Regions from separate parts of the Rhodoferax sp. WC2427 genome, predicted to be linked through region 2. Evidence: riboswitches for the same ligand, from Rfam matches in the RefSeq annotation. Region 2 holds a riboswitch; the other holds the start of a gene.
The links. A riboswitch is a leader RNA that binds a small molecule or an ion and turns the genes downstream of it on or off. The one in region 2 is predicted to bind glycine.
Positions count from the first base shown of each region.

Region 1 (14,554 bases), 670 kb from region 2:
CACACCCGCATCGAACAGTGGGCGATGCGCGAACCCTTCGAGATTGCCCGCGAGGTCATCACCGACCAGCCGGTGCTGCTGCTGACCCTGACCGACGGCGCAGGCCACACCGGCCAGGCCGAAGCCGCCGGGGTGGACTACGACGGCGAAACCCCCGCCAGCATGGCCGCACAGATCGCCGCCGTGCTGCCGCAGCTGCACGATGGCCTGACTGGCGCCGAGCTGCTGCAGATGCTGCCCGCAGGCGGTGCCCGCAATGCGCTGGACTGCGCACTGTGGGACCTGCGGGCCAAGCAGACCGGCGTGCCGGTCTGGCAGGCCGCCGGGCTGGCGCAGTGGCAGCCGGTCACCACCGCCTACACCATCGGCCTGGGCGACGAGGCCACCACCCGGCGCAAGGCCCGCGCGGCCCGGCACTATCCGCTGCTCAAGCTCAAGGTGGATGCGCAGCGGCACCTGGACGTGGTGCGCATGGTGCGCGAAGAGCACCCGGCGGCCCGCATCGTGGTGGATGCCAACCAGGCCTGGTCGCCCGGGCTGCTGCGCGCGCTGTTGCCGCAACTGGCCCAGGCCGGGGTCGAGCTGGTCGAGCAGCCGCTGGCGCGCGGCCAGGATGCCGCGTTGGACGGCCTGCAGTCGCCCATTCCTTTGGCAGCAGACGAGTCCTGCACCGACCGGGCCTCGCTGGTGGCCTTGGTGGGGCGCTACCAGTTCGCCAACATCAAGCTCGATAAATGCGGCGGGCTGACCGAGGCCCTGGCCCTGGCCGCCGAGGCCACCCGCCACGGCCTGGGCCTGATGGTGGGCAATATGTGCGGCACCTCGCTGGCCATGGCCCCGGCCTTTGTGCTGGCGCAGGGCTGCACCTATGTGGATCTGGACGGCCCCTTGCTGCAGCAGCACGACCGGGCGGCGGCCATGCAGTACGACCACGGTGTCATCCAGCCGCCGCGACCGGCTTTGTGGGGCTGAAGCGCTCCCTTTTTGGGGTGTTGCAGGGGGTGGGGGATGGTTTTATGTCGTGTGTACGCGGTTGTACGCACGGCGGTTTTTGACGGTAGTATCACCACACTACCGACCCTATCCATCTTGAACCAACGCCCTGATCCATTCCCCACGCCCACGCAGCAGGGTTGGACCCAGGCCCCGGAGCGTGGCGATGCCACCAACCCCTGGAAGCTCGCCTTGGAGGGCTCTGGCGTCGGCGTGTGGGACTGGGATCTGCGCACCAATACCCAAACCTATTCCCGGCACTGGGGCGACATGCTGGGTTTCGGCAGCGATGAGGTCAAGCCCGCCTTTGCAGACTTCGCCAGCCGCTTGCACCCTGACGACTTGGCCCCCATGCAGGCGGCGGTAGCGGCCTACCTGGACGGCTCGGCACCGGGTTACAGCATGGATTTGCGCATGCGCCACAAGGACGGGCACTGGGTCTGGATTGCGTCGGGCGGCATGGTGGTCAGCCGCTCGGCCGACGGCACCCCTCTGCGGATGATCGGTACCCACACGGACATCAGCGCGCGCAAGCAGTCCGAGGCCGAGTTGCAGGCATCGCACGCCCAGTTGCTGGAGCAAACACGCCTGCTGCAGACCACCATGGCCAGTATCAGCCAAGGTATTTTTGTGTTCAATGCCGGGATGCATTTGATCTCGTTCAACCGGCGTGTGTGCGAGTTACTGGACCTGCCCGAAAGTTTTCTGGCTGCCCACCCGACACTGGAGCAGATCAGCCGTTTTCAGCTTGAACGGGGCGACTTCGGCCCCCAGGCCGAGTGGGTGGACGTGGCCGCCCGCCACTACGTGCTGGCGGGCGGCCATGCCGAGGTGCCTGCCCACTTTCTGCGCGTTACCTTGGCCGGTCACACGTTGGAGGTCAAAACCCAGACGCTACCCGATGGCGGCATGGTGCGCACGTTTGCCGATGTGTCCGATTACGTGCAGGTGCAGGCGGCACGCAAGCGGCTGGACCAGTTGCTGGCCACCACCCAGGCGCTGGCCCAGGTGGGCGGATGGGAGGTAGACGGTGTGCGCGACCGGGTCTACTGGACCGAAGGGGTCTACCGCATCTTCCAGACCACGCCCGATGAATACACCCCGACCACCGCCTTGGAGACGCTGCGGCGGGTGCTTACACCGTCCGCCATGGCCAAGATACGCGCCTCATACCGCGAGTCGGAAAGGCTCTCCAGCACCCATGATTTCGAGGTGGAAGCCATCACCTTTCGGGGCGAGTCCATCTGGGTGCACGCCATGGGCACCTCCACCTGGGACCGCGGGCGGCTGCTGTCGCGCACTTCGGTGCTGCAAAACATCACCGAGCGCAAACAGGCCCAGATGGCGCTGCAAGAAACCGAAAACCGCTGGCGGCTGGCGCTGGAGAGCACCGGCGACGGCGTGTGGGACTGGCACATCCAGACCGGGGTGGAGCACCTGTCCAAGCGCCTGGTCGAAATGTACGGCTTTGCCGAAGGCGAAATCCCCGACCTGCCGACCGAACTGGACCAGCGCACCCACCCCGACGACCTGGCGCAGATGGACCGCGACCGCGATGCCCACTTTGCGGGCCTGACCCCCAGTTATTCCAACGAGCACCGGGTGCGCTGCAAAGACGGCCGCTGGAAGTGGGTGCTGAGCCGGGGCATGGTGATCAGCCGCGATGCGCAGGGGCAGCCCTTGCGGATGATCGGCACGCACACCGACATCACCGACCGCAAGGCCGCCGAGGTGCTGATCCGCCAGCAGGCATTTTTTGACACGCTCACGGGCCTGCCCAACCGGCGCATGCTGCGCGACCGGCTGGAGCAGGAGATCAAGCGCTGCAAACGCGATGGGCAGCAGCTCGCCATTTTGTTCATCGACCTCGACCACTTCAAGGAAGTCAACGACACCCTGGGCCACGGCAACGGCGATTTGCTGCTGATAGAGGCGGCCCGGCGCATCCAGGCCTGTGTGCGCGAGGCCGATACCGTGGCCCGCATGGGAGGCGACGAGTTCACTGTGGTGCTGACCGAAGTGACCGATGTCCTCCGCCTGGAGCCCACCCTGCAAAAGATCCTGCGGGCGGTGGAGCAGGTGTTTCAGCTGGGCAACGAACAGGTGTTCGTGTCCGCCAGCATCGGCATCACCCTGTACCCGCTGGATGCCCGGGACATCGAAGACCTGTTCAAGAACGCCGACCAGGCGCTGTATGTGGCCAAGGGCGCGGGACGCAACCGCTTCAGCTTTTTCACCCCGGCCCTGCAGGAAGCCGCGCAAACCCGGGTGCGTCTGGCCAACGATCTGCGCTCCGGCCTGCAGGAGCAGCAGTTCCGGCTGGTCTACCAGCCGATTGTTGAACTCGCCACCGGGGCCGTGCACAAGGCCGAGGCGCTGATCCGCTGGCAGCACCCGACGCGCGGGCTGATCAGCCCGGCCCAGTTCATCCCGATTGCCGAATCCAGCGGGCTGATCGTGGAGATCGGTGAATGGGTATTCCAGCAAGCGGCGCTGCAGGTGCAGGCCTGGCGCAAGCATTTGTGCCCCGGCTTCCAGATCAGCGTCAACAAGTCCCCGGTGCAGTTTCACCACGAAGGCGAGGGCAAGCAGCCTTGGGCCGAGCAGCTCCAGGCCCTGGGCCTGCCTGGCTCCAGCATGGTGGTGGAGATCACCGAAGGCCTGTTGCTCGACACCAGCAGCCGGGTGAGCGACCACCTGCTGGAACTGGCCGATGCGGGCATCCAGGTGTCGCTGGACGACTTTGGTACCGGCTATTCGGCGCTGTCGTACCTGCAGCGCTTTGATATTGACTTCATCAAGATCGACCAGTCGTTTGTGCGCCACCTGGTGCCCGACTCCACCGACCTGGCCCTGTGCAAGGCCATGGTGGTGATGGCCCACGCCCTGGGCATGAAGGTGGTGGCCGAAGGGGTGGAGACCGCCCAGCAGCGCGATCTGCTGGCCGCCATGGGCTGCGACTACGGCCAGGGCTACCTATTCTCGCGCCCGGTGCCGGCGGCCGACTTTGAGGCCCTCTGGGCCGCCCGTCCGCCACCGGCATGGCTGGCGGCTTGATTTTTATTTTTTAAGAAGAATCAAGGCCCTGTGCTGATGGAATGGGCGTGAGTAGCTACTTTTTCTGTAGCAAATCCTGGGTGGGCTAAAAAATAGTGTCCATCCGCTGCATCCAAAACCGGGTCTGGCGTGTAGTACCTGTAGCAGCGCACAAAAGCTGCCTGTTGTCCCTATCCGCCAAACCATTTTTTGGAGCACTTCCATGCCGATCAAATCCCTCTCCCTGCTGGCTGCCGTCTCTGCCGCCGCCTTGCTCAGCGCCTGCGGCTCCATGGCCCCCACAAAACCCATGTTCAGCCAGGACAGCCTGCCCGAGGCCGTCAAGGTGCCGATGGGCAACCAGGTCGCCATGGAAACCGTGGGCGTGGGCGAGATCACCTACGAATGCCGTGACAAGGCCAACGCCCCCGGTATGACCGAGTGGGTGTTCGTGGGCCCCAACGCCGCCCTGAACGACCGCAGCGGCAAGCAAGTGGGCAAGTACTACGGCCCGCCCGCCACCTGGGAAGCGATGGACGGCTCCAAAATCACCGCCACCCAGCTCGCCGTGGCCCCCGCAGGCGCAGGCAACATTCCCTACCAGCTGGTCAAGGCCAACCCTGCCATGGGCATGGGCGCGATGGCGGGCGTGACCCACATCCAGCGCGTGGCCACCCGCGGCGGCGTGGCCCCGGCCACGCTGTGCAGCCCGGCCAGCAAGGGTGCCAAGGAAGTGGTCAAGTACCAGGCCGACTACATCTTCTGGAAAGCGGCCTAAGTTTGGCGACTACCATCGAAGGACCTCAATCCCTTCGATGGAACCGCCCTTGACGACAGCCCCTGATGATTTCGACTACGAGCGCGCCCTGCAAGGCTGCGCCCGTGGCGAGCGCCAAGCCCTGCAAGACATCTACCGGCAAGACAGCCGCCACCTGCTGGGCGTGGCCCTGCGCATCGTGCGCCAGCGCCAGCAGGCCGAGGACGTGGTGCACGATGCCTTCATGGCCATCTGGACCCAGGCCGCCAGCTTCGATGCCCGGCGCGGGTCGGGGCGGGGCTGGATCTACAGCGTGGTGCGCAACCTGGCCCTCAACGCGGTGCGCAACGGCGCGCGCGAGGTATCTGTGGACGAAGAAACCGCCGAGGCCCTGGATGCCCAGCATTCGCTGGAAGCCCATGCGCAGATCGCCGATGCGTTTGACCTGCGCGTCAGCCTGGGCAAGCTCAACGACTGCCTGGCCCGGCTCGAGCCCGCCCGGCGCAACTGCATCCTGTACGCCTATGTGGACGGCTGCTCGCACGGCGAAATTGCCGAGCGCACCCAAACCCCCCTGGGCACCGTCAAGGCCTGGATCAAACGCAGCATGGGCAGCCTGCGGGAGTGCATGGCATGAACCCGCAACAAGACAATCTTTCGCCGGACGAGTTGGCCGCCGAGTACGTGCTGGGCACGCTCTCGGCCACCCGCCGCCGCATGGTGGAGCAGCGCCTGCCCACCGACGCCGCCCTGCAGGCCGCCGTGCAGCGCTGGCAAGAACAGTTGCTGCCGCTGGCAGCCCTGGCCGAGCCGGTGGAGCCGTCTGCCGAACTATGGCAGCGGATCGACCGCAGCGTGGCCCACGCCGTGGCCCCGCGCCGTACGGCCATCGCCCCAGCCCCCCCGCCGTGGTGGGACCGCCTGGGCCTGTGGCGCGGCTTGGCCGGTGCCGGTTTTGCCACCGCCGCCATCCTGGCTTCGGTGCTGGTGACCCGCCAGGGCGTACTACCCGCCGGGCCGCAGTACATGGTGGTGCTGGTCGCGCCGCAAGACAAGGCACCGGGTTGGGTCATCCAGGCCAGCGACACCCGGCAACTCAGCCTCACGGCGCTGGGCCCGGTGGCCGTGCCCGCCGAGAAATCCCTGCAGTTCTGGACCAAGGGCGAGGGCTGGAGCGGCCCGGTGTCTCTGGGCCTGGTCAAGCCGGGGCAGACCATCACCATCCCGCTGGACAAGCTGCCACCGCTGCAGCCCAACCAGTTGTTTGAGCTGACCCTGGAGCCGGTGAACGGCTCGCCCCTCAATAAACCCACCGGCCCGATCCAGTTCATTGGCCGTGCGGTGAAGGTGCTTTAGTTCCAATGCGATAATCCGCAGAGATACCGGGAGAGACTGCTCCCCTTGCATTCGTGCAGGAAATCAGCGCCGAAGGAGCAACCGCCCCCGGAAACTTTCAGGCAAAAGGACCGGTATCTACACCACACACATCTGAAGAGCGGTCGGGTTTCGTCACCCGGCTCACCGCAGGAGCAAGCGGCTGGCAGTTCCATAGAACGACCAGCCGCGAATCTCTCAGGTCCAAAACAGAGGGGGCGATGGCTGCGCACGCGTGCGGCTATCCCCCTGTTGACGTTTTGGAAATCTCATCATGAAAAAGTTCGCAGCGAACATGGCCGTCATTGGCGGCGGTATCACGGGCGTTACCACAGCCTACGCCTTGGCCAAACGCGGTTACACCGTCACCTTGTTCGAAAAACACCGCTACGCGGCCATGGAAACCTCGTTTGCCAACGGCGGGCAGTTTTCGGTGTCCAACGCCGAGGTGTGGAACCACTGGTCCACCGTGCTCAAGGGCGTGAAGTGGATGTTGCGCAGCGATGCGCCGCTGCTGGTCAACCCCAAGCCCAGCTGGCACAAGATGGCCTGGTTTGCCGAGTTCATCGCCGCCATCCCGCAGTACGAAAAAAACACCATCGAAACCACCCGCCTGGCGATGGCCGCGCGCCAGCACCTGGATGCCTGGGCGGCCGAAGAAGGCCTGGACTTTGACCACAAGCGCGAAGGCATCCTGCACATTTACCGCGACAAGGGCAACTTCGAGCACGCGGGCAAGGTCTCCAAGCTGCTGGCCCAGGGCGGGCTGGAGCGCCGCGCTGTCACCCCGCAAGAGATGCGCGCGATTGAGCCCACGCTGGCGGGCGACTACTACGGCGGCTACTTCACCGAGAGCGACACCACCGGCGACATCCACAAGTTCAGCACCGGCATCGCCGCCGCGGCCGAGCGCCTGGGCGTGCACACCCGCTACGGCCATGCCATCCAGACGGTTAAAAGCGACGGCAAATCCGTGACCATCACCGCGCACGACGGTGCAGACACCCACACCAGCGTGTTCGACGGCGTGGTGGTTTGCGCGGGCACGGCCAGCCGCGACATTGCCGCCCAGCTGGGGGATCGGGTCAACATCTACCCGGTCAAGGGCTATTCCATCACCGTCAACCTGGACGACGCGCACAGCCAGGCCTCGGCGCCCATGGTCAGCCTGCTGGACGACGAAACCAAGCTGGTCAGCAGCCGCCTGGGGCTGGGGCGCTTTCGGGTGGCGGGCACGGCCGAGTTCAACGGCTACAACCGCGACATCCGGGCCGACCGCATCCGCCCGCTGGTGGAATGGGTGCAGCAGTGCTTCCCCGGCGTGCGCACCGAAAGCGTGGTGCCCTGGGCCGGACTGCGCCCCATGATGCCCAACCTGATGCCGCGCGTGGGCCCCGGCAAGCGGCCCGGCGTGTTCTACAACACCGGCCACGGGCATTTGGGCTTGACCTTGTCTGCTGTCACCGCCGACATGGTGGCGGCGATGGTGGGCGGGGCCATGCCGCATTGAGCGTCCAGCCTGGGCCCTGCTGGGGGTTTTGGCATTTTTTTGGGTCTTAAGCAGCACCCAGATGGCCCGGAGCGGATACAGTCGGTTACACGGCGGGCCTGCGCGATGCAGCCGCCACTGTTTTGTCCGTTGGTCCATGTGCGGCGGGCTGAAAGGACGTTCATGCGTATCCCTGCTCCCTGGGGTTTTTTGTTACGCCAGCTGCTGCCTGCCGCCATCCTGGCGTGCCTGGCTCCCACGGCGTGGGCGGCCGATGGCTGCAAGCAATTGGTGGCCACCGGCAACCCCGAATACCCCCCGTACCTGTGGCGCGATGGGGCCGACGGCAGCCGCCTGGTGGGGGCCAATGCCGATCTGGTGCAAATGGTGGCCCAAGAGATCGGCATCCCCATCGAGGTGCGCTACGTGGGTTCCTGGGCCCGGGTGCAGGAAGAGGCCCGGCTGGGCCGCATCGACCTGATCGCCGGGGCGTTTTTCACGGTGGACCGGTTGGACTACATGGACTACGTGTACCCGGCGTTTCGCGACACCCGCTCGGTGGTCTGGGGGCGGCAGGTGGCTCCGCTGAAGTACCGGCAGTGGTCGGACCTGAAGAGCCTGTCGGGCATGACGGTGATCAACAACAGCTTTGGCGAGGATTTCGACCGCTACGCCAAAAAGAACCTCAAGATCAACACCGTGCCCAGCCTGGAGCAGGCCTTCAAGATCCTGCAACTGGGCCGGGTGGACTACCTGGTGTACGAGGAAGACCCGGGCCTGGCCTACATCGCCAAATTCGCCATGGCCGGGTTGGTGTCCGCGAGCGTGCCGGTGAGCAACGAAAGCCTGTACCTGACGCTCTCGCACAAGTCCCCCTGCAACACCACCGAAGTGCGCGCCGCCCTGGCCAAGGCCATGTACAGCCTGGCCAGGCAGGGCGTGATGAAGAAGATGGTCGATTCCAACATCCAACTCTGGCGCACCAAGTAAACCAGAATTTATAAAAAATATGGCTCCCGTGCTGATGGATAGGGCGAGAGTAGCTACTTTTTTGATAGCATTGCTTACATCCGGCTGCCGGTGCGCCCCCAGCGCCGGGCGGCTTCCTCGGGGGATGGGGCGGTGGTCGGGCTGCCCAACGGGGCCAGCAGCGCATCCAGGTCGGCCGCGTCAAACTTCAGCCCGCCCGCCGCATCAACGCCCAGCACGCTGTTGGCCAGCGCCAGTTTGCGGGCCTGCAGCTCCAGCATGCGCTCTTCGATGCTGCCTTCCACCACCAGCTTGTAGACGAACACGGGCTGGTCCTGGCCGATGCGGTGGGCGCGGGCGGTGGCCTGCTCTTCCACGGCGGGGTTCCACCAGGGGTCCATATGGATGACGGTGTCGGCGGCGGTAAGGTTCAGGCCCACGCCCCCGGCTTTCAAACTCAGCAGCAGCACGGGCACCTCTTGCGCCTGGAAGCGCTGCACCACGCTGCCGCGCTCTTTGGGCGGGGTCTTGCCGGTGAGGCTCAGAAACGGCAGTTCCAATATCTCCAACTGCTCGGCCACCAGCGCCAGCAGCTCGGTGAACTGCGAAAACACCAGCACCCGCCGCCCCTCGGCCACCATCTCGGGCAGCATGTCGGCCAGCAGCGCCAGCTTGGCACGCTCCATGGTTTTGGCGGGCTTCTTTCCCTTGAGAAGATGCGGGTCGCAGCAGACCTGGCGCAGCTTGAGCAAGGCATCGAGGATGGTGACCTGCGCGCCGTTGAAGCTTTGGCGCTCCAGCACGCGGCGCACCTGCAGATCGGCGGCGGCGCGCACGCCTTCGTACAGTTCGCGCTGTTGGCCTTGCAGCTGTACGCGTTGGATGACTTCGGTGCGCGGGGGCAGTTCGCTGGCCACGTCTTGCTTGCGGCGGCGCAGGATGAAGGGGCGCACCCGCTGGGCCAGCAGGGCGGCACGCAGGGTTTCGCCGTTTTCTTCGATGGGCTTGCGCCAGCGGGCAGCAAACTGGCGCGCATCGCCCAGAAAGCCGGGCATCAGCCAGTCGAACTGCGCCCACAGCTCGCCCAGGTGGTTCTCCAGCGGCGTGCCGGTCAGGCACAGGCTGTGGCGGGTTTGCAGGCGGCGCAGGGCGCGGGCGCTGCGGCTGCCTGCGTTTTTGACCATCTGGGCCTCGTCCAGAACCACCAGGTGGAAGTGCTGCGCCGCCAGCGCATCCATGTCGCGCCACAGCAGCGGGTAGGTGGTCAGCACCAGGTCGTGCGCCGCCATCTGGCCAAACAAGGTCGCGCGGTCCGGGCCCTGCAGCGTCAGCAGGCGCAGGCCGGGGGCCATGCGGCGGGCTTCGGCCTGCCAGTTGAAGATCAGCGAGGTGGGCAGCACCACCAGCGCGGGCAGGTCCAGCCGACCGGCCTGCTTTTCCACCAGCACATGGGCCAGTGCCTGCGCGGTTTTGCCCAGGCCCATGTCGTCGGCCAGAATGCCGCCCAGGCTGTGGGCGCACAGGTACTGCAGCCAGGCCAGGCCCTCCAACTGGTAGGGGCGCAACTGCACCTGCAGGCCGTCGGGTGCGGCTACCGGCCGGGGCGCGCCCAGGGCTTTGAGGCGCTTGGCCAGGCTGGCCAATCCCAGGTCGCCTTCGAGCTGCCAGGCGTTCTGCGGGCCCACGCGGTGCGCGTCCAGCAGCCCGGCGCGCAGGGCTTCCAGCCGCCGTGCCTCCCACGCGCCCAGGCGCAGCAGGCCGTTGTTTTGGTGGCGTAGCGGGTCGGTGAGCAGATCGACCATCGCGCCGACGATGGCCTTCAGCGGGGCCGCCGGTGCGTCGATGCGGCGGCCACCGGGTGCGCGCAGGCTGATCACCGCATGGTCGTCGATGGCGGCAATCTGGTCGGCATGCAGCCAGCGGCTGTCGCGCTGCAGCAGGTTGGCCAGCATGGGGGCCAGGTCCAGGGTTTCGCCGTCGATCTCGATGCCTAAGCTCAGCAGCCACGCGCCTTCGCGCTCGGGCAGGCGCAGCTTTTGTACGCCGCGCGCGGGGGGTACCAGCGGCTCGGCCAGTTCCTTGGACGCGATCTCGCCAGTGTCGGGGTGGACCACCAGCTTCCAGCGCTGCACCGGCACACTTTCATGCGCAAAGCCGGGTTGCACGGCCACCGCCCAGCCTTTTGCCTGCAGGCGCGGCACCTGGTCGGCCCAGAAGTCGCCAAAGAAGGCCTCTTGCGCCAGCGTCCACACGGGGCCCAGGTCGGGCCGGTCATCTCGGCTACGCCACTGGAAGCTGTGCGCGGCCACCGGCACCAGGCCCATCTCCCACACCAAATCGATGGCATCGGCCTCGGCCGCCAGGTCGCGCTGTATCTGCACCACCGGGCCGCCGGTGTCGAACAGCTCCTGCACCGCGGCGGGGCGGTTGTTCAGGATGGAGGTGGGGGCGGGCGTGCTCCAGCGATGGCCGCCGTCGGTGCGATAGGTCCAGTCGATGCGCGTCAGCGTTACGCTGTCGCCGCGCGGCCCCAGCTTGCCCTGGGGTTTGAGCCCCAGCAGCCCGTCGCCCCGGCCCAGGGTGAGCAAGGTGATGCGCGGGCGGAAGTGGGCGGGGAGGGTGCCGGGGTCGGTTTCTGGCGCTGCGGGTGCCGCCTCGGGTGGCCTATCTTGCCGCAGCAATGCCATCACCCGCGCGGCATCGGCATCTGCCAGGGTGGGCAGGCCCTTGAGAGTCGCCGCGTCGGCCTGGTTGCGCAGCGCATCGACCCAGGCGGCGACGGCGCGGCTAGTGGACGGCGTGGACGTATTCGAGCGGGGCATGGTGGGATTGTGCTGCCTGGCCGCAGGGCGTTTCTCAAGGCTGCGACGGGCGGGGTTACCGGCCAATCAGCGTACGCTGTCTATAGCGACAAATGAACCGCCGAAGTCGGTGCCAATTCGGACTTTCGACCAAATAGGTGCGGTCGATAATGTGAGCGTTGTCCAGAGACTATCGCGCCACAAGCGCTCTCGCAACCACAAGATTTCCCCCGCGCCGACCCTATGACCGTTCCCATCCGCAACGCCGTCCGATGGACCGCCACCCAGCCGACGCGGCCCAGCCGCTGGCGTGGTGTCTCGGCGACGCTGTTGATCCCCGTGCTGGCGCTGTTCGGTTGCGCGCAGAACACGCAATTCAATCGCCCCACGTTGCCGGTGCCCGCGGCCTGGCCTGGCGCGGTGGTTACGGCAGCAGCCTCGAACGGCATGGCGCCAGCCGAGCCGCGTGAAGCCGTTAAAACCCACTGGCGCTATTTCTTCAACGACCCCCGATTACAGGCACTGATCGCCACTGCACTGGTGCAGAACCGCGACCTGCGCGTGGCGGCCGCCCGCGTCGAGGAGGCGCGCGCCCAATGGGGCATCGTCAAGGCCGACCAGCTGCCCACGGTGAACCTGCTGGGCCAGGCCAGCTTCACCCGCGCACAGGACGACCTGAACACCAGCGCCAGCAACCAGCGCTTCGATCTGACCTTGTCCGCCGTGTCTTACGAGGTTGACTTCTGGGGCCGGCTGGCCGGTCTGTCGGATGCGGCCCGGCGCAGCTATTTGGCCACCGAGGAAGCGCGCCGCGCCGTGCACCTGTCGCTGGTGGCCGACGTGGCCACGGCCTACTACACCCAATTGCAGATGGTCGACCTGACCCGGCTAGCCCGAGCTACGGTGGCCTCGCGCGAGGAAACGCTGGCCCTCGTGACCCAGGGCCGGAACATCGGCGCCGCCTACGACTTTGAACTCGAACAGGCGCAAGGCTTGCTCGAAGGCTCGCGCGCCAACCTGGCTGCTCTTGACCACCAGCGGACCGTGGCGACCAACCTGCTTAACTACCTGGTGGGCGGCGACACGACCGAACTGCCAGTCGGCAAGCCTCTAGACCAGCAAGGCCTGGACACGGCGCTGGTGCCCGGCCTGCCCGGCGAGGTGCTCTTGCAGCGGCCCGACGTGATGGCCGCCGAGCAGCGTCTGCTCGCGGCCCATACCAACATCGACGCGGCCCGCGCCGCCTTCCTGCCCAAAATATTGCTGACCGCTGGCCTGGGTGCCGCCAGCTCCGGCCTGAGCAGCCTCTTCAAGGCGGGCGCCTGGGCTTTCCAGCCAGTCATCTCGCTGCCGCTGTTCGATGCCGGCCGCACCGAGGGCAACCTGGACGTGGCCAAGGCGCGCAAGGTAGTGGCCGTCGCAGATTACGAGAAGACCATCCAGCTGGCATTCCGCGAGGTGGCCGATCAATTGTCCGCACGCTCCTCGCTGGCTTCGCAGATGCGCTCGTCCACCGCCAACCTGAAGGCGCAGCAGCGTCGACTGCTGATTTCGCGCGCCCGCTACGATGGTGGCATGACCGGCTACCTGGAGGTGCTGGAAAGCGAACGCGAGTTGGTGGCCGCCCAGCAGATCGACGCCCAGGTGCGCCGCGCCCAGCTCGAATCGGCGGCGCTGCTGTACAAAGCGCTGGGCGGCGGCACGCAAGGCAACGAGACGACACTCTCGGCTCGCTGAACGCAAGCTCCAACTCGCCAAGCCTGCCCACATCTCCGGAATCACCCTAATCCATGTCCGTCACCGACACCCTCATCCGCGCCATCGGCCTGCAGAACGAGCGCCAGCCCGAGGCCGCCTCGGAGCTGTTCAATGAAGTTCTGGCGGTCGATGAGCACAACGCCGCCGCGCTGTATTCGCTGGCGGTGATCGTGATGCAGGCCGGCGACGCGGCGGGCGCGCTGGCACTGTCGGCGCGTGGCCTGCAACACAACCCGCAGTTCGCTCCGCTGCATTACGTACACGGAGCAGTGCTGCAAGCGCTGGACCGCAGAGACGAGGCACTGCAAAGCTTCGATGCGGCGCTGGCCCTGCAGCCCGACTATGTGGAGGCGCTGTTGAACAGCGGCGTGCTGCTGCGCAACATGTTCCGCCACCAGGAGGCGCTTGAGCGCTTCAACCGTGTGGTCACCATCGATCCTAACCATGTCACGGCGTTGGGTAACTTCGGCATTTTGCTGACTGAATTCAAGCAGAGCGAACAAGCTATCAAGGCCTTCGAGCGGCTGTTGGCCTTGGCGCCTGGCTACGACTATGCACCCGGCTTGCTGTTTTACGAACGCATGCATATCTGCGACTGGCGCGGCTTCGACGAGCTGACCCAGCGCCTGGTCGAGGGCGTGCGAGCCGGCCAGCGGGCCTGCAAGTCGCTGGCCTTCATGTCGGCATCGGACCAAGCCGCCGACCACCTCCTGGCCGCCAAGACCTTCGCCGCCCATTACTGCCCGCCGAAGCCGGTGGCGTTTTGGCGTGGCGAGCGCTACCGGCACAGCAAGATCCGCCTGGCCTATGTGTCGCCCGACTTCCGCGAACACCCGGTCGGCCACCTGATGGCAGGCGTGTTCGAGCAGCACGACAAGGGTCGCTTCGAGACCATCGCCATCTCGCTGGGCATCGACGACCAGAGTCGACTGAGGGCGCGCATGGTAGGCGCCTTCGACCACTTCATCGACGCACGTGGCATGGGCTCCGAAGAGGTGGCGCGCAAGATGCGCGAGATGGAAGTTGATATCGCCGTGGACTTGGGCGGGTACACGAGCGACACCCGTACCGATATCTTCGCCTACCGGCCTGCGCCGGTGCAGGTCAATTACCTTGGTTACCCGGGCACCATGGGCACGCCGTTCCACGACTACATCATTGCCGACCGATACACCATTCCGCCTGAGCATCAGACCCTGTACACCGAGCGCGTGGTCTACCTGCCCGACACCTACCTGCCCACTGACAACAGCGTGCAGATCGCCGACAACACACCGTCCCGGGCGGAGTGCGGCCTGCCCGAAGCCGGCTTCGTGTTCTGCTCGTTCAGTCATGACTACAAAATCTCGCCGCCGGTGTTCGGCGTGTGGATGCATC
Region 1 is NZ_CP162006.1:1,726,239-1,740,792, forward strand. It holds gene dgcA (N-acetyl-D-Glu racemase DgcA) at 1-972, shown strand, start outside; gene AB3G31_RS08240 (EAL domain-containing protein) at 1,090-4,050, shown strand; gene AB3G31_RS08245 (DUF3455 domain-containing protein) at 4,253-4,807, shown strand; gene AB3G31_RS08250 (sigma-70 family RNA polymerase sigma factor) at 4,845-5,423, shown strand; gene AB3G31_RS08255 (anti-sigma factor) at 5,420-6,142, shown strand; glycine riboswitch at 6,160-6,265, shown strand; gene AB3G31_RS08260 (D-amino acid dehydrogenase) at 6,435-7,670, shown strand; gene AB3G31_RS08265 (substrate-binding periplasmic protein) at 7,833-8,639, shown strand; gene AB3G31_RS08270 (DEAD/DEAH box helicase) at 8,714-11,440, opposite strand; gene AB3G31_RS08275 (efflux transporter outer membrane subunit) at 11,663-13,156, shown strand; gene AB3G31_RS08280 (tetratricopeptide repeat protein) at 13,210-14,554, shown strand, end outside.
Region 1: linked by a shared signal. The riboswitch ahead of AB3G31_RS08260 (D-amino acid dehydrogenase) and the one ahead of gcvT (glycine cleavage system aminomethyltransferase GcvT) in region 2 are both predicted to bind glycine.

Region 2 (14,554 bases):
CTCCAGCGTCAGCTTGCAGCAACCCCGCTCCCGCGCGTGCTGCTGCACCGCCGCCAGCAGCGCCTGGCCCACGCCCTGGCCCCGGTGCGCGGGGTGCACCGCCATGTCGTGGATATTCAGCAGCGGCTGGGCTTTGAAGGTCGAATAGCCCTCGAAGCAATTGGCCAGGCCGACAGGTTCCTCGCCCCGCCAGGCGATGAAGCTGGCCGCATGCGGGCGCAGCGCGAGGTCAGCGCACAGGCGTTCGCGCGTGTCGTCGCTGAGCGGTGTGGCGCCGCCCATCGGATCCTGGGCATACAGGTCCAGCAGGTAGACCAGCGCGGCTGCGTCCACGGGGTTGCGGTAGTCGACGCGGCGGACTTGCACCACCATCACGCGTAATCCGCCACCGGCACGCAGCTGCAAAACAGGTTGCGGTCGCCAAACACGTTGTCGACCCGGCCCACGGGCGGCCAGTACTTGGCCTGCTTCAGGCTGGCCAGCGGGAAGGCACCAATCTCACGGGCATAGGGGCGGTCCCACTCGGCAGCCATCAGGCTGGCAGCGGTGTGGGGGGCGTGTTTCAGCGGGTTGTTGTCTTGCGGCCAGGCGCCGCTTTCGATCTGGCGGATTTCGTTGCGGATGGCGACCATGGCGAAGATGAAGCGGTCCAGCTCGGCCAGGGTTTCGCTCTCGGTGGGCTCCACCATCAACGTGCCGGGCACGGGGAAGCTCAGCGTGGGTGCGTGGAAGCCGTAATCGGCCAGGCGCTTGGCCACGTCTTCGGCGGTCACGCCGCAGCTGTCCTTGATGGGGCGCAGGTCCAGGATGCATTCGTGCGCGACATGGCCGTTGGCGCTGGCGTACAGCGTGGGATAGTGCGGGGCCAGCTTGGTGCTGACGTAGTTGGCGGCCAGGATGGCGGCTTCGGTGGCGTGCTGCAGACCCTCGGCGCCCATCATGCGGCAGTACATCCAGCTGATCGGCAGCACCGAGGCATTGCCCAGCGGTGCAGCGCTGATGGCGCCGATCCCGTGGTGGGTGTCGCCCGCCGTGGCATGGCCGGGCAGGTAGGGAATCAGGTCGGCCACCACGCAGACCGGGCCGACACCGGGGCCGCCGCCGCCGTGCGGGATGCAAAAGGTTTTGTGCAGGTTCAGGTGGCTCACGTCGCCGCCGAATTCGCCGGGTGCGGCCACGCCGACCAGGGCGTTCATGTTGGCACCGTCCACATAGACGCGGCCGCCATGGCTGTGCACCATGGCGCAGAGCTCCTTGACCTGGGTTTCAAACACGCCGTGGGTGCTGGGGTAGGTGATCATGACCACCGCCAGGTCCTGGCTGTGCTCGTCGCATTTGGCCTGCAGGTCGGCCATGTCCACGTTGCCGTTCGCGTCGCAAGCCGTCACCACTACTTTCAGCCCGGCCATCTGGGCGCTGGCGGGGTTGGTGCCGTGGGCGCTGCTGGGAATGAGGCAGATGTTGCGCTGGCTCTGGCCGTGGTCGTCAAAGTAGGCCTTGATGGCCAGCAGACCGGCGTATTCGCCCTGGCTGCCCGCATTGGGCTGCAGGCTGATGCCGGCGTAGCCGGTGGCCTGGCACAGCCAGTCGCGCAGTTGGGCGTCCAGCTCGGTGTAGCCCAGACGCTGGTCGGCGGGGGCGAAGGGGTGGATGTTGGCAAATTCGGGCCAGGTGACCGGGGCCATTTCGCTGGTGGCGTTGAGCTTCATGGTGCAACTGCCCAGCGGGATCATGCTGCGGTCGAGTGCCAGATCCTTGTCGCTGAGCGCGCGGATGTAGCGCAGCATGCCCGTCTCGCTGTGGTGGGTGTTGAACACCGGGTGCGTCAGGAAGGCGCTGCTGCGGCGCAGCTCGGCGGGAATCAGCGAGTCCACCGTGTCTTCCAGCTCGCCCAGGCGCGGCATGGGTTCGCCGGGCTTGACGAAGAAAGACCAGAGCATTTCGATGTCGCCCCGGGTGGTGGTTTCGTCCAGCGAGATGCCCAAATGGTTCTTCAAGCGAAAACGCAGGTTTGCGCCCGCACTGTGGGCACGAGAAGCTATCAAATCGCTAGCGTCGTCGGTTTTGACGGTGAGCGAGTCGAAGGCATGCGCATTGACGATCTCGTAGCCCATGTGCTGCAGGCCGCGCGCCAGGATGGCGGTCAAGCGGGCCACGCGCTGGGCGATGCGGGTCAGGCCCTGGGGGCCGTGGTACACCGCGTACATGCTGGCCAGTACGGCGGGCAGGACCTGGGCGGTGCAGATGTTGGAGGTGGCTTTCTCGCGGCGGATGTGCTGCTCGCGGGTTTGCAGGGCCAGGCGGTAGGCGGGGTTGCCGTGCGCGTCCACGCTCACGCCCACCAGGCGACCGGGCAGGGAGCGTTTAAAGGCATCGCGGCAGGCCATGTAGGCGGCGTGCGGGCCGCCATTGCCCATGGCCACGCCAAAGCGCTGGGTGGTACCGATGACGATGTCGGCATCCCACTCGCCGGGCGGCACCAGCAGGGTCAGCGCCAGCAGGTCGGCGGCCACGCACACGGCGGCACCGCAGGCATGGGCCACGCCGACCAGCGGGCGCAGGTCGTGCAGCATGCCGTTGGTGGCCGGGTACTGGGCCAGCACACCGAAAAAGTCGCCGCTGGCCATGAGCTGGGGCAGGGTTTCCAGCGCGGTGCTGACCTTGACTTCGATGCCCAGCGGCTTGGCGCGGGTCTGGATCACTTCAATGGTTTGCGGATGGCAGTCGCCCGCCACGATGAAGACATTGCTTTTGCTCTTCACGCTGCGCTTGGCCAGGGTCATGGCTTCTGCCGCCGCGGTGGCTTCGTCCAGCATGGAGGCGTTGGCGATGGGCATGCCGGTCAGGTCGCAGACCATGGTCTGGAAATTGATCAGCGCCTCCATGCGGCCTTGCGAGATTTCGGCCTGGTAGGGCGTGTAGGCGGTGTACCAGGCGGGGTTTTCCAGGATGTTGCGCAGAATCACGCCGGGCGTGTGGGTACCGTAGTAGCCCTGGCCGATAAAGCTTTTGAAGACCTTGTTCTTGGCCGCGATGGCCTTGAGCTCGGCCAGCGCCGCTGCTTCGGTGACGGGTGCGGGCAGGTCCATGGGCGTGCTGCGCGCAATCGAGCGCGGCACGATGCCGTCAATCAGGTCCCGGCGCGAACTGGAGCCAATCACGTCCAACATCAGGGTTTCATCGGCAGCATCGATGCCGATGTGGCGGGCGATGAATTCGGCGGAGTTTTCGAGTTCGTGCAGGGAGGTCGTCATGGCAAGGCAGTGGTTTACTCCCTCTCCCGTGCATGGGAGAGGGTTGGGGTGAGGGGGGATTTAGGCGCTGAAGGCGGTGTAGGCGGCTTCGTCGAGCAGGGCGGCGACTTCGCCCGGGGCCGACAGCTTGACCTTGAAGAACCAGCCAGCACCCAGCGGGTCGGTGTTGGCCAGGGCCGGGTCGGCGCGCAAGGCTTCGTTTACCTCGGTGACTTCACCGGATACAGGCATGTACACATCGGCGGCGGCTTTCACCGACTCGACCACACCGGCCACGTCTTTCTGGGCGAAGTGGGTGCCGACGGCGGGCAGGTCCACAAACACCACGTCCCCCAGCGCGTCCTGCGCGTGGTGGGTGATGCCCACGGTGGCGGTGTCGCCCTCGATGTTCAGCCATTCGTGGTCTTCGGTGTATTTGATGCTCATGGGGTTGCTCCTGTAATAAAGGGGATTAGCCGCGGAAATAGCGGTTGGGGGTGAAAGGCATGGATACGACTTCCATCGGCACGATTTTGCCTCGCACGATGGCGTTCACGCGGGTGCCGATGGCCGAGAACTCTGACGCCACGTAGGCCATGGCAATCGGCTTGTCCACCGTGGGGCCGAGCAGGCCGCTGGTGACTTCGCCGATCGCGTTGCCCGCCGTGTCTTGCAAGGCGGTGTGTTCGCGCACGGGGATGCGTTCCAGTGCTGCAAGTCCTACACGTTTTCGGCTTCCTGCGCTGATTCCATCAGCGAGAGTAGCTAGTATTTTGGTAGCGCCCGGGAATCCGCCTGCGCGGGCACCACCGGCACGCCGTACTTTCTGGATGGCCCAGTTCAGGCCCGCTTCCACCGGGTTGGTGGTGGTGTCCAGGTCGTTGCCGTACAGGCACAGCCCGGCTTCCAGCCGCAGCGAATTGCGAGCGCCCAGGCCGACGGGTTTTACTTCGGGCTGCGCCAACAGGGCGCGGGCCAGAGCCTCGGCCTGGCTGCTGTGGACGGAGATTTCAAAGCCGTCTTCGCCGGTGTAGCCGCTGCGGGTCAGAAAGCAGGGGATGCCCGCCACATCGAAATGGCCGCCGGTCATGAACACCAGCTTCTCCACGCCGGGTGCCAGGCGCGAAAGGGCATCGACCGCCTTGGGGCCCTGCAGCGCCAGCAGTGCGAGTTCTGGCTGGGGGATAACTTCGCAGCGCTGGCCGATTTTTTCCTGGATGTGGGCGATGTCAGCCACCTTGCAGGCGCCGTTGACGATCACGAAGATGTCGGCCTCGCGCTTGAAGAACATCAGGTCGTCGAGGATGCCGCCGTCATCGTTCAGCAGCAGGCCATAGCGCTGCTTGCCCACGGGCAGGTCGATGACGTCCACGGGGACCAGGGTTTCAAAAGCCGCCGCCGCGTCCGGTCCGACCAGGCGCAGCTGGCCCATGTGGGACACGTCGAACAGGCCCGCCGCCGTGCGGGTGTGGTGGTGCTCGGCCATCAGCCCGGCGGGGTACTGCACCGGCATGCTGTAGCCCGCGAATGGGACCATGCGGGCACCGAGTTCCAGGTGCAGGGCGTTCAGAGGGGTCAGCAAGAGATCGGACATGGCGTTCTTTCGGCATGAAAGGTGGGGACACACAAAAAATCATGGCCATTGTGGCCATGTGTGGTCCCCGCTGTCCGCTTTACCTGAGCGATTCGCCGGGCGGGCTCGGGCGGTGGTGCCAAGCCGACTGCGGGTTGCGCCTTCGGTGAGTCCGCTCCAGGGCGGACTTCTCTCCAGGGGGGTGACGTTTGATGAAAAACGCTTGTCAGTCCTTTTGCCTGAGCGTTCAGACCCACGTAGCGGGGTCCTGCGCCTTCGGCGGTTTTCGCGGGGAAAACTCTCTCCTGACAACGTGGATTCTACTGAATAGATGCACCCCATCGTGCCCGCCGATGAGACTTTCGCGTCCAGGGAGGTTTGCCAAAGGCAAGGGGCTTTCGAGCCACCGCATCTTTGTGCGCAATCGTGTAGAGCGGCGGATAGACCCAGGTTTTAATATTGATTTAAAAATACAAAATAATAAACTATTAAAAATACAAAAATGCATACATTATCTATACCAATGTTGAATACATTTTTGTCTTTTATGTAACTAAATTATTATTGCCTCTTCTAATTAAGAATGTTGGTTACGATTTGCAAAGAAAAATATAGTTTTGCGGTCTGTCGTCATTCATTAGAGGAGCGCCTGTGAGGTTGCCTGGTCAAAACAACGATAGAGCATTTTTATTAACAACAACCTCCTCACGCTTTAGGGTCCTGTGCAAACCCGTCCTGCAGGCGTTTTGCATATTCTGGATGGTTCTGATAGCTGCCACACCGGTGGCCGCCAGGGTGTTGTTTGAGACCTACCGGGGGACGGTACGGGTGCCGGTGCTGCCCGCACCCAGATACTCCAACAGTGGTGGCTCCGATGCGCAGCTATTGCAAAATCTCAAAAATATTTCGGTAAACCCTGCCAATGCCATTACCACGGGCGCGGCTGCCAATATCGATTTTATTGAAAGCTCACTCACGCTCTGCGATGCGGATGTCGATCCGGCCTACACCCTGACTCCTGCCTGCCAGCAAGGGATACAGGGAATGGTTTTATATACCTTGGTGAAGTTTCCAGGGGCCGGGAGCTACACATTTTCATTTGCCCACGATGACCAGGTAGACGTTGACATTTCCACCCAGTTGTCCACCAGCGATTACCGCAACGCCAACTACAACGTCCCCGTTGGAGCGTTGTCCTCCTATACCAACGGCAATACTTTTTTTGAGAATCTGCCGGGCACTTTTACCTCGCCTGCCACCAACGCCTGCTACTTGATGCGGGTGTATTGGAACAACGTCGGAGGAAACAATCTATTGCGTATGCGTTGGTCGGGGGCGGGCACGGGGGGTACCCAGATCATTCCGGCGGCCAACTTGCTGGATCCCGGAGTCCAGTCTAATTGGACAGGATGCAGCAACGCCCCTTCGTCGGTGACCATACTGAAAAATTCCGTGGGTAGTACAGGCACGTTCAGTTTCACGGGCGACAACGGCTTCCAGGGCGACTCGATCACCACGGTGTCGAGTAACGTTCCAGTCAGTGGTCGGAGTTTGAGCTTGGCCCAGTCCGGTATCGCCACCACGCTGACAGAGGCTGCGCCTCCCGCAGGCTGGGCCCTGTCGGATGTGTCGTGTACCGGTCTGGGCAGCGGCGGCACGGCCACGCCCAATACCGCGGCGCGGTCGGTGTTGCTGGATGCCCTGGCCACGGCGGGGCAAAACAACATCAGCTGTACCTTCACCAATGTAAAGCTGCCGCGCCTGCGGGTACAAAAGCAGTTGCCGGGTGGACGCTTTGCGGCGGCGGACCAATTCACGCTCACGGTCAATGGGCCCGCAGCCACCACCCACAGTGTCACCACCACCGGCTCCGGCACCACCGCCAGTGGTATCGCAACGCTCAATAGCGGCATTGGCAGCTACACCGTGGCCGAGACAGCCAGCGGCAGTACCAATCTGTCGAACTACACCTCCAGCTACAGCTGCGTGAACGCGACGCCAGGCGGTACGGCGGTACCCACCGGCACCGGAAACAGCTTTTCAACCCCCTTGGCGGCGAACGACGATGTGTTGTGTACCTTGTCCAATGCCACCTTTCCGGTATTGGGCCTGACCAAAACAACCGGGGCCTCGCCCATGCAGGTGGGCGTGGCGCAGGATTACCTGTTGACTGTCCTGAACACCGGTGGCGGGGCCAGCCCGGCCAGTTTCCAGGTACTGGACCGTCTACCCGCCCATCTGCAATTCAACAGTGCCAGCGGCGCCAGTTGCGTGCCCAGCGGCAGTACCGCTTCAGGCCAATTGCTGACCTGTACCGTGAGCGGCCCCTTGGCGGCCGCAGGCAGCACCACCTTCCGCGTGAACGCCACCCCTTTGCTGGCGACTGCCGGGACTTCGGTGACCAACCGCGCCAGTGTCGATCCGTCAGGCGGTACGCCTGGGGACCCGCTTGCGTGCGTGTCTCCCAAAAACCCGGCAGGCTGTGCCACGGTCACGACCCCCGTGGCGGCACAGCCGTCGCTGGCCTTGACCAAGAGCAGCCCGGCGGTGTTTGTGGTGGGGACGGCCGCGAATTACACGCTGACCATCACCAACTCGGGCGGCGCAGCCACCCCGGCCAGCGTGGTGGTGCAGGAACATCTGCCTGCCAATATGCAGTTCAACAGCGTGGCCGGGGCCAGCTGTGTGGCCAGCGGCACCGTGGCGACAGGGCAGCTATTGGCTTGCTCGGTCGCCGGTCCGATTCCTGTCGGTGGCAGCGCCAGCTTCAATGTCAATGTGACGCCACTGGCCGCAGTGGCCAGTACCACCGTGACCAACCGGGCCCAGGTAGATCCGCAGGGGGGTGTGCCTGGCAACCCGGACCTGTGCACGGCCACCGGGGTTCCCGCGGGCTGCGCAACCGTCAATACGCCGGTAGACGGGGTGCCCCATCTGGGCCTGGCCAAGGCCAGCGCCACCAGTTTCGTTGTGGGCGTGCCATCACCATACACATTGACCGTCTCCAACAACGGCAGTGCAGCCAGCCCGTCCAGCTTTTACGTGTATGACACCTTGCCGGCCAACGTGCAATTCAATGGCGCCAGCGGTGCCAGTTGTACCGCCAGTGGCTCGGTGGCATCCGGGCTGGGCTTGCGCTGCCAAGTGGTGGGTGTGGTGGCCGTGGGCGGCAGTGTCAGCTTTACCGTGGGTGCCACTGCTTTGCTCCCTACAGCAGGTACCTTGCTGACCAACCGCGCGAGCGTCGACCCCGGGGGAAACTTCCCACCGATAGATCCAAGCACCTGTACCGCCACCGGGACACCTGACGGCTGCGCCACCGTGACGACCCCGGTGAATGCCGTGCCTATGCTGGCCTTGGCCAAGAGCGGGCCCGCCAACCTGCTGGTGGGTACGGCGGCCAACTACACCCTCATCGTGTCGAACACGGGCGGAGCCGCCAGCCCGGCCGGGGTGGTGGTACAAGATCTGCTGCCCGCCAACGTGCAGTTCAACAGCGCCAGCGGTGCAAGTTGCACGGCCAGCGCCTCGATTGCCACGGGCCAGTTTCTGGCCTGTTCGGTGGCCACCCCGATTGCCGCAGGCGGCAGCGCCTCTGTTACCGTGAATGTGACGGCCTTGGCTGCGACGGCCAACACCACGGTGACCAACCGGGCGACGGTGGACGCGCAGGGCGGAACGCCCGGCAATCCCGCGGATTGCAGCGCCACCGGCATCCCCACGGGCTGTGCCACCGTCAATACGCCGGTCAATGGGCTGCCCCTTCTGGATTTGGCCAAAACCGGCCCCTCCCAGTGGGTGGTCGGTACGCCTGGCAACTACACGCTGACGGTCCGCAACACGGGCAGCGCCGCCAGCCCGGCCCGTTTTTATGTGCGAGACCTTTTGCCCGCGAACCTGCAGTTCAATAGTGCCGCGGGCGCGGCCTGCACGGCCACCGGCGCCGTGGCAACCGGTGTCGATCTGCAGTGCCTGCTCACCGGGCCGGTGGCCGTGGGCGGCAGCATTTCGTTCACGGTCAACGTCACGGCATTGGCACCGACCGCAGGTACGGTGCTGACCAACCGGGCGGCGGTCGATCCCGGAGGCAATTTTCCTCCGCCGGACCCCAGCACCTGCAGTACCACCGGCACGCCTGCGGGTTGTGCCACGGTTACCACCCCGGTGGATGCCATTGCCGTCTTGTCGCTGGCCAAGACCAGTCCGCCCAGCTTTACCGTGGGAGCCGCGGCGGATTACACCTTGACCCTCAGCAACAGCGGTGGTGCCGCCAGCCCGGTCGGCGTACAGGTCCTGGATCGCCTGCCTGCTAATGTGCAGTTCAACAGCGCCAGCGGTGCCGCCTGCGTGGCGGGGGGCAGCTTGGCCACCGGCCAGACCTTGGCCTGTACGCTGGGAGCCAGCATTCCCGCAGGGGGCAGCGCCAGCTTCACCGTGAACGTGACGGCCCAGGTGGCGACCGCCAACTCGGTGGTGACGAACCGGGCAACCGTCGGTGTCCAGGGCGGCGTTCCGAACGATCCCAGCCTGTGCACGGCCACCGGCATTGCGCCAGGGTGCGCCACCGTGAATACGCCGGTTGGCGGTGTTGCGGTGCTGGGTCTGGTTAAAACCGGTCCAGCCAGCTTCAGCGTCGGGACGCCCGCCAACTACACGCTGACGGTGCGCAATACCGGCACGGCAGCCAGCCCGGTCAGTTTCTATGTGCGGGACACATTGCCTGCAAACCTGCAGTTCAACAGTGCCAGCGGTGCCAGTTGCAGCGCCAGCGCTACGGTGGCAGCGGGGCTGGATCTGCTGTGCAACCTCAGCGGCCCGGTGGCACCCGGTGCCAGCGCCAGCTTTACCGTGAATGTGACGGCGTTGGCCGCGACCGCCGGAACCGTGTTGACCAACCGGGCCGCCGTGGACCCGGGTGGTAATTTCCCTCCCCCCGATCCCGCCACCTGCGCCAGCACCGGCACCCCGGGTGGATGCGCGACCACCAGCACGCCAGTAGACGCGATACCGGTGCTGGACCTGCTCAAGACCAGCCCCGCCAGCTTCAGCGTCGGCGTGCCCGTCAATTACACGCTGACGGTTCGCAATACTGGCAGCGCACCGAGCCCCGCCAGCGTGTTGGTGTTTGACCGGCTCCCCGCCAATCTGCATTTCAACAGCGCCAGCGGTGCCGCCTGCACTGCCAGCGGAACCGATGCTGCGGGCATCTTTTTGGGCTGCAGTGTGTCCGGTCCGGTGCCGGCGGGTGCGGGCGCCAGTTTCACCGTCAATGTGACGGCTTTGGCGCCTGCGGCGGCGACCACCGTCAGCAACCGTGCCAGCGTCGATCCCCGTGGCGGAACACCCGTCGACCCCGCCGCTTGCACCGCCACCGGCTTGCCTCTGGGCTGTGCCACCGTCAACACCCCGGTAGGTGGCATCCCTGTGCTGGACCTGGCCAAGACAGGGCCCGCCAGCTTCACCGTGGGTACACCGGCCAATTACACCTTGGCGGTCCGCAACACTGGCAGCGCAAGCAGTCCCGCCAGCTTTTATGTGCGCGACCGGTTACCGGCCAACCTGCAGTACCACAGCGCCAGCGGCGCGAGCTGCGTTGCCACGGGAAATGTGGCAAGCGGAGTCGAGTTGCTATGCCTGGTCAATGGCCCGGTGGCTGTAGGCAGTAGCAAGGTATTTACTGTCCATGTGACCGCGCTGCAGCCGCTGGCGGGTACGTCCGTGCTCAATCGCGCGGCGGTGGATGTCGGCGGCAATTACCCGCCACCCGACCCGGTGACGTGTACGGCCACCGGTACACCCGCAGGCTGCGCCACCACCAGCACCCCGGTGAATGCCACCCCGGTTCTGGTTTTGGCCAAAACGGGCCCGGCCGCTGTGGCCATCGGCGTGGCGGCAGATTACACGCTGACCCTTACCAACACGGGAGGGGCTGCCACGGCCGCCAGCGTGACGGTGCTGGACCGTCTGCCCGCCAACGTGCAATTCAACAGCGCCGCGGGCGCAGTCTGTGTGGCCAGTGGTGCGGTTGCGTCTGGCCCATTGGTCAATTGCACGGTATCGGGTCCGGTGGCGGCTGGCGGTGGAACCGCCAGCTTCACGGTGAACGTGACCGCGTTGGCACCGACAGCCGCCACCACCGTCACCAACCGCGCCACCGTCGACCCCAACGGCGGCACCCCTGTGGACCCTGGTATCTGCACCGCCACTGGCCTGCCGCTGGGCTGTGCCACGGCAAACACGCCGGTGGGCGGCATACCCGTGCTGGTGCTGGCCAAAACCGGGCCCGCCGGATTGACCGTAGGCGCTCCGGGGGATTACCGCTTGACGGTGACCAACACCGGCACGGCCTCCAGCCCTGCGGTGTTCTATGTGCGGGACCGACTGCCTGCCAATGTGCAGTTCAACGCGGCCACCGGCGCCAGTTGCGCGGCCAGCGGCAGCCTGGCCACCGGCCTGGACCTGCTGTGCCAGGCCAGTGGCCCCTTGGCGGCCGGTGGTGGCACGCGCAGCTTCACCGTGAAGGTGACACCGGCGCAGGCCACGGCAGGCACGGTGCTGACCAACCGGGCCGCGGTGGACCCGGGTGGCAATTACCCGCCACCCGACCCCGGCACCTGCACGGCCAATGGTTTGCCTGCGGGCTGCGCCACCACCACCACGCCGGTGGCGGCGATGGCCGTGCTTGCATTGGCCAAAGCCGGTCCTGCCCGTCTTGAAGTGGGTGTGCCGTCGTCTTACACCTTGGTCTTGACCAACAGCGGCAACGCCGCCAGCCCGGCCACGGTGACCGTATTCGACCGCATGCCAGTCCATCTGCAGTTCAACGCAGCCACCGGGGCCAGTTGCTCCGCGGGCGGCAGCGTGTCCACGGGGCAGCTGCTGGTTTGCAATGTGGTCGGGCCGATTGCCGCCGGTAACAACGCGGGCTTCACGGTAGCCGTGACCGCGCTGGCCCCTACGGCCCAGACCCAATTGACCAACCGGGCCAGCGTGGCACCACAGGGGGGGACGCCCGTGGACCCCTTGGCATGCACGGCAACCGGTGTGCCTGCCGGATGCGCAGTGGCGGTGGTGCCCGTGGGCAGCGTGCCGCAATTGGCCGTCAGCAAGAGTGTGGGGGTGCCTTTGCCGCTGTCCACCACCGCTTTCGAGGTGTCCTATGCGGTGCTGGTGGGCAATCTGGCAGCGGGTGCGCCTGCGTACAACGTGCAAGCCAACGAGAGCTTTTTACGGCTGTTCCCCACCGCCAGTGCAGTGGGTGTGAAATCGGCCAGCTACGGGGTGGTCGCGCAGGGTGGGGCTGTTTGCAGCATGAATCCGTCTTTCAACGGCACCACCGACACCCGCTTACTGGCCGGTGTCGACACCCTTGCGGGCGGCCAGTCCTGCCTGGTCCGGTTCGTGGTGTCGGTGGCTTACGCCAGCGCGGCGGCGGTACCCAACCAGCCCCAGCTCAACAGCGTGCCCGTATCGTCTGTGTCGCTGGGGGCAGGCCCCAATCCGGGCTATAGCAATGGTGGCGTCACCACACCGCCCGCCAACGCCGTGACGACTGGGTTGTCGGTGGTCAGCAACCCACCGGCTGCGGGGTCCCCGCCGGGCACGACGGCCAACGTGCCCACCTTGCCCCCGGCACCCACCCCCGTGGGTGTACCGACACCGGTCAACCTGGTATCGGCGCCGGGCAGCATTGCCGGCTCGGTATGGGACGACTCCGGCACCGCCACGGGCGGAAATCGCCAGCGGGACCCCACAGAAACCGGCCTGGCCGGTTGGACCGTGGAAGCCGTGGATGCCAACGGCATGGTGGTGAAGAAGATCGACCAGTCACCCGCCACGGCGACCACCGGTGCCAATGGCGAATACCAATTGGGTGGCTTGTATCCGGGCGACTACGGGGTGCGCTTCCGGGCACCGGGCAACGGGGGGGCGGCCGGTGCCGTGTTCGGTACGCCGGTGAACGGCGAACAGGGCAATCCGCAAACCCATTCCAGCCTGGATGCCACCACACGGCTGCTGCGGGCCACCGTGGTGGCGGGCGAAACCCTGGCGCAGCAAAGTCTGCCGCTGGAGCCCAACGGCGTGGTGTATGACGCCATGACCCGCCAGCCGGTGGTCGGCGCCACTGTCACACTGCTCGGTCCCGACGGCAATCCGGTTCCGGCTGCGTCGCTGCTGCCAGACCAGCAAGGGCAGGTGACGGGGCCCACCGGCATCTACCGTTTTGACCTGGCGGCAACTGCTGCCAGCGGCGCATACGGGCTGCGTATCACCCCGCCGGGCGGCTACCTGGCACCCTCGGCCATCCTGCCCGCGCAAACCACCCTGCTGGCGCAACAGTCGGGCCTGGTCTATACCGTGGTGCCCAGTGCCACCGCACCGCAGGGTAGTGCGGCGACCACCCACTATCTGCAACTGTCCTTGTCGCCCAGCAGCGCGCTGGTGGTGCACAACCACCTGCCGCTGGACCCGGCCACCGGCGGTGTGCTGGTGGTGCAAAAGCAGGCCGACCGCGCGGTGGCCGAAGTAGGCGACAGCGTGCTCTACCGCATCCGCGTGCGCAACAGCGGCACGGGCGTGGTGCTGGGCGTGCGCCTGGTGGATTCCTTGCCCTTGGGCTTCAAGCTGATTCCCGGCACCGTGACCTTGGCAGCTGGCCACGCCGTGGCCACAGTGCAGCCCAACCCCGATGGCACCCCCGGTCCGCGCCTGACGTATGCGATCGGCAATGTGCTGCCGGGCCAGACCCTGGAGCTGGGCTACCGTGCCCGCATTGGCGTGGGCGGCGACCGGGGCGACGGCACCAACCGTGCCCGGGCTACCGACCAGACCGGCACCATTACCTCCAACGAGGGCAAGGCCACGGTGCGTGTCAGTGGCGGCGTGTTTACCACCGAAGCCTGCGTGATCGGCAAGGTCTATGTGGACTGCAATGGCAACCGCGTCCAGGACGACGGCGAACCGGGCATTCCGGGCGTGCGCCTGTACTTCGAGAACGGCACCAACCTCACCAGCGATGAAAACGGCCAGTACAGCATCTGCGGTCTGCGCCCCATCACCCATGTGCTCAAAGTCGACCCGCAGAGCATGCCCGTGGGCAGCCGCCTGGAGACCTTGTCCAACCGCAACGCGGGCGACGCCGAGAGCCTGTTCGTCGACCTGAAGAACGGCGAGCTGCACCGCGCCGACTTTGCCGAGCGCTCCTGCTTGCCCAAGATACTCCAGCAGGTGGAGGACAGGCGCAAGCGAGGGCCTATCTACGTGCCGGAAATCCAGACCGGTGCCGACAAGACCGGCGTCCAGTTTGACTCCCGTATCCACCGGCTGGAGCGCCCGGCTTGCGACGCAAGCCAGACACCTGCCTGCACATCCAGCCAGAAGGGGGGTGTGCAATGAGCGCCCGCACATTCCCGGTTTTGCGCCTGCGCCGGTCGCTGGTGGCTGCTGCGGCCCTGGCGGTCTTGACCGGCTCTGGCCTGGTCCGGGCCGCTGACGATGCGACCCTGCCGGTCGGCCCGGGCACCGGCACCACGCCCATGGGCCAGGCCGCCATTGCCGGGTCGGGCGTGGCCTTTCGCGACCTGTCCGGGCCCGGCGTCCACCAGGCCAACAGCGGTTTGCCCCCGGTGGCCACCGAGGGCCTGTGGAACATCTCCAAAGGCCTGCCTGCCGATGCCCAGATCCGCCTGTCGGTGTCGGCCGCCCAGGCACCGGCCGATGGCCGATCCACGCTGCGGCTAGCCATTGA
Region 2 is NZ_CP162006.1:2,391,867-2,406,420, forward strand. It holds gene AB3G31_RS11340 (GNAT family N-acetyltransferase) at 1-372, opposite strand, end outside; gene gcvP (aminomethyl-transferring glycine dehydrogenase) at 372-3,254, opposite strand; gene gcvH (glycine cleavage system protein GcvH) at 3,315-3,680, opposite strand; gene gcvT (glycine cleavage system aminomethyltransferase GcvT) at 3,706-4,827, opposite strand; glycine riboswitch at 4,888-5,014, opposite strand; glycine riboswitch at 5,024-5,124, opposite strand; gene AB3G31_RS11360 (hypothetical protein) at 6,259-14,202, shown strand; gene AB3G31_RS11365 (hypothetical protein) at 14,199-14,554, shown strand, end outside.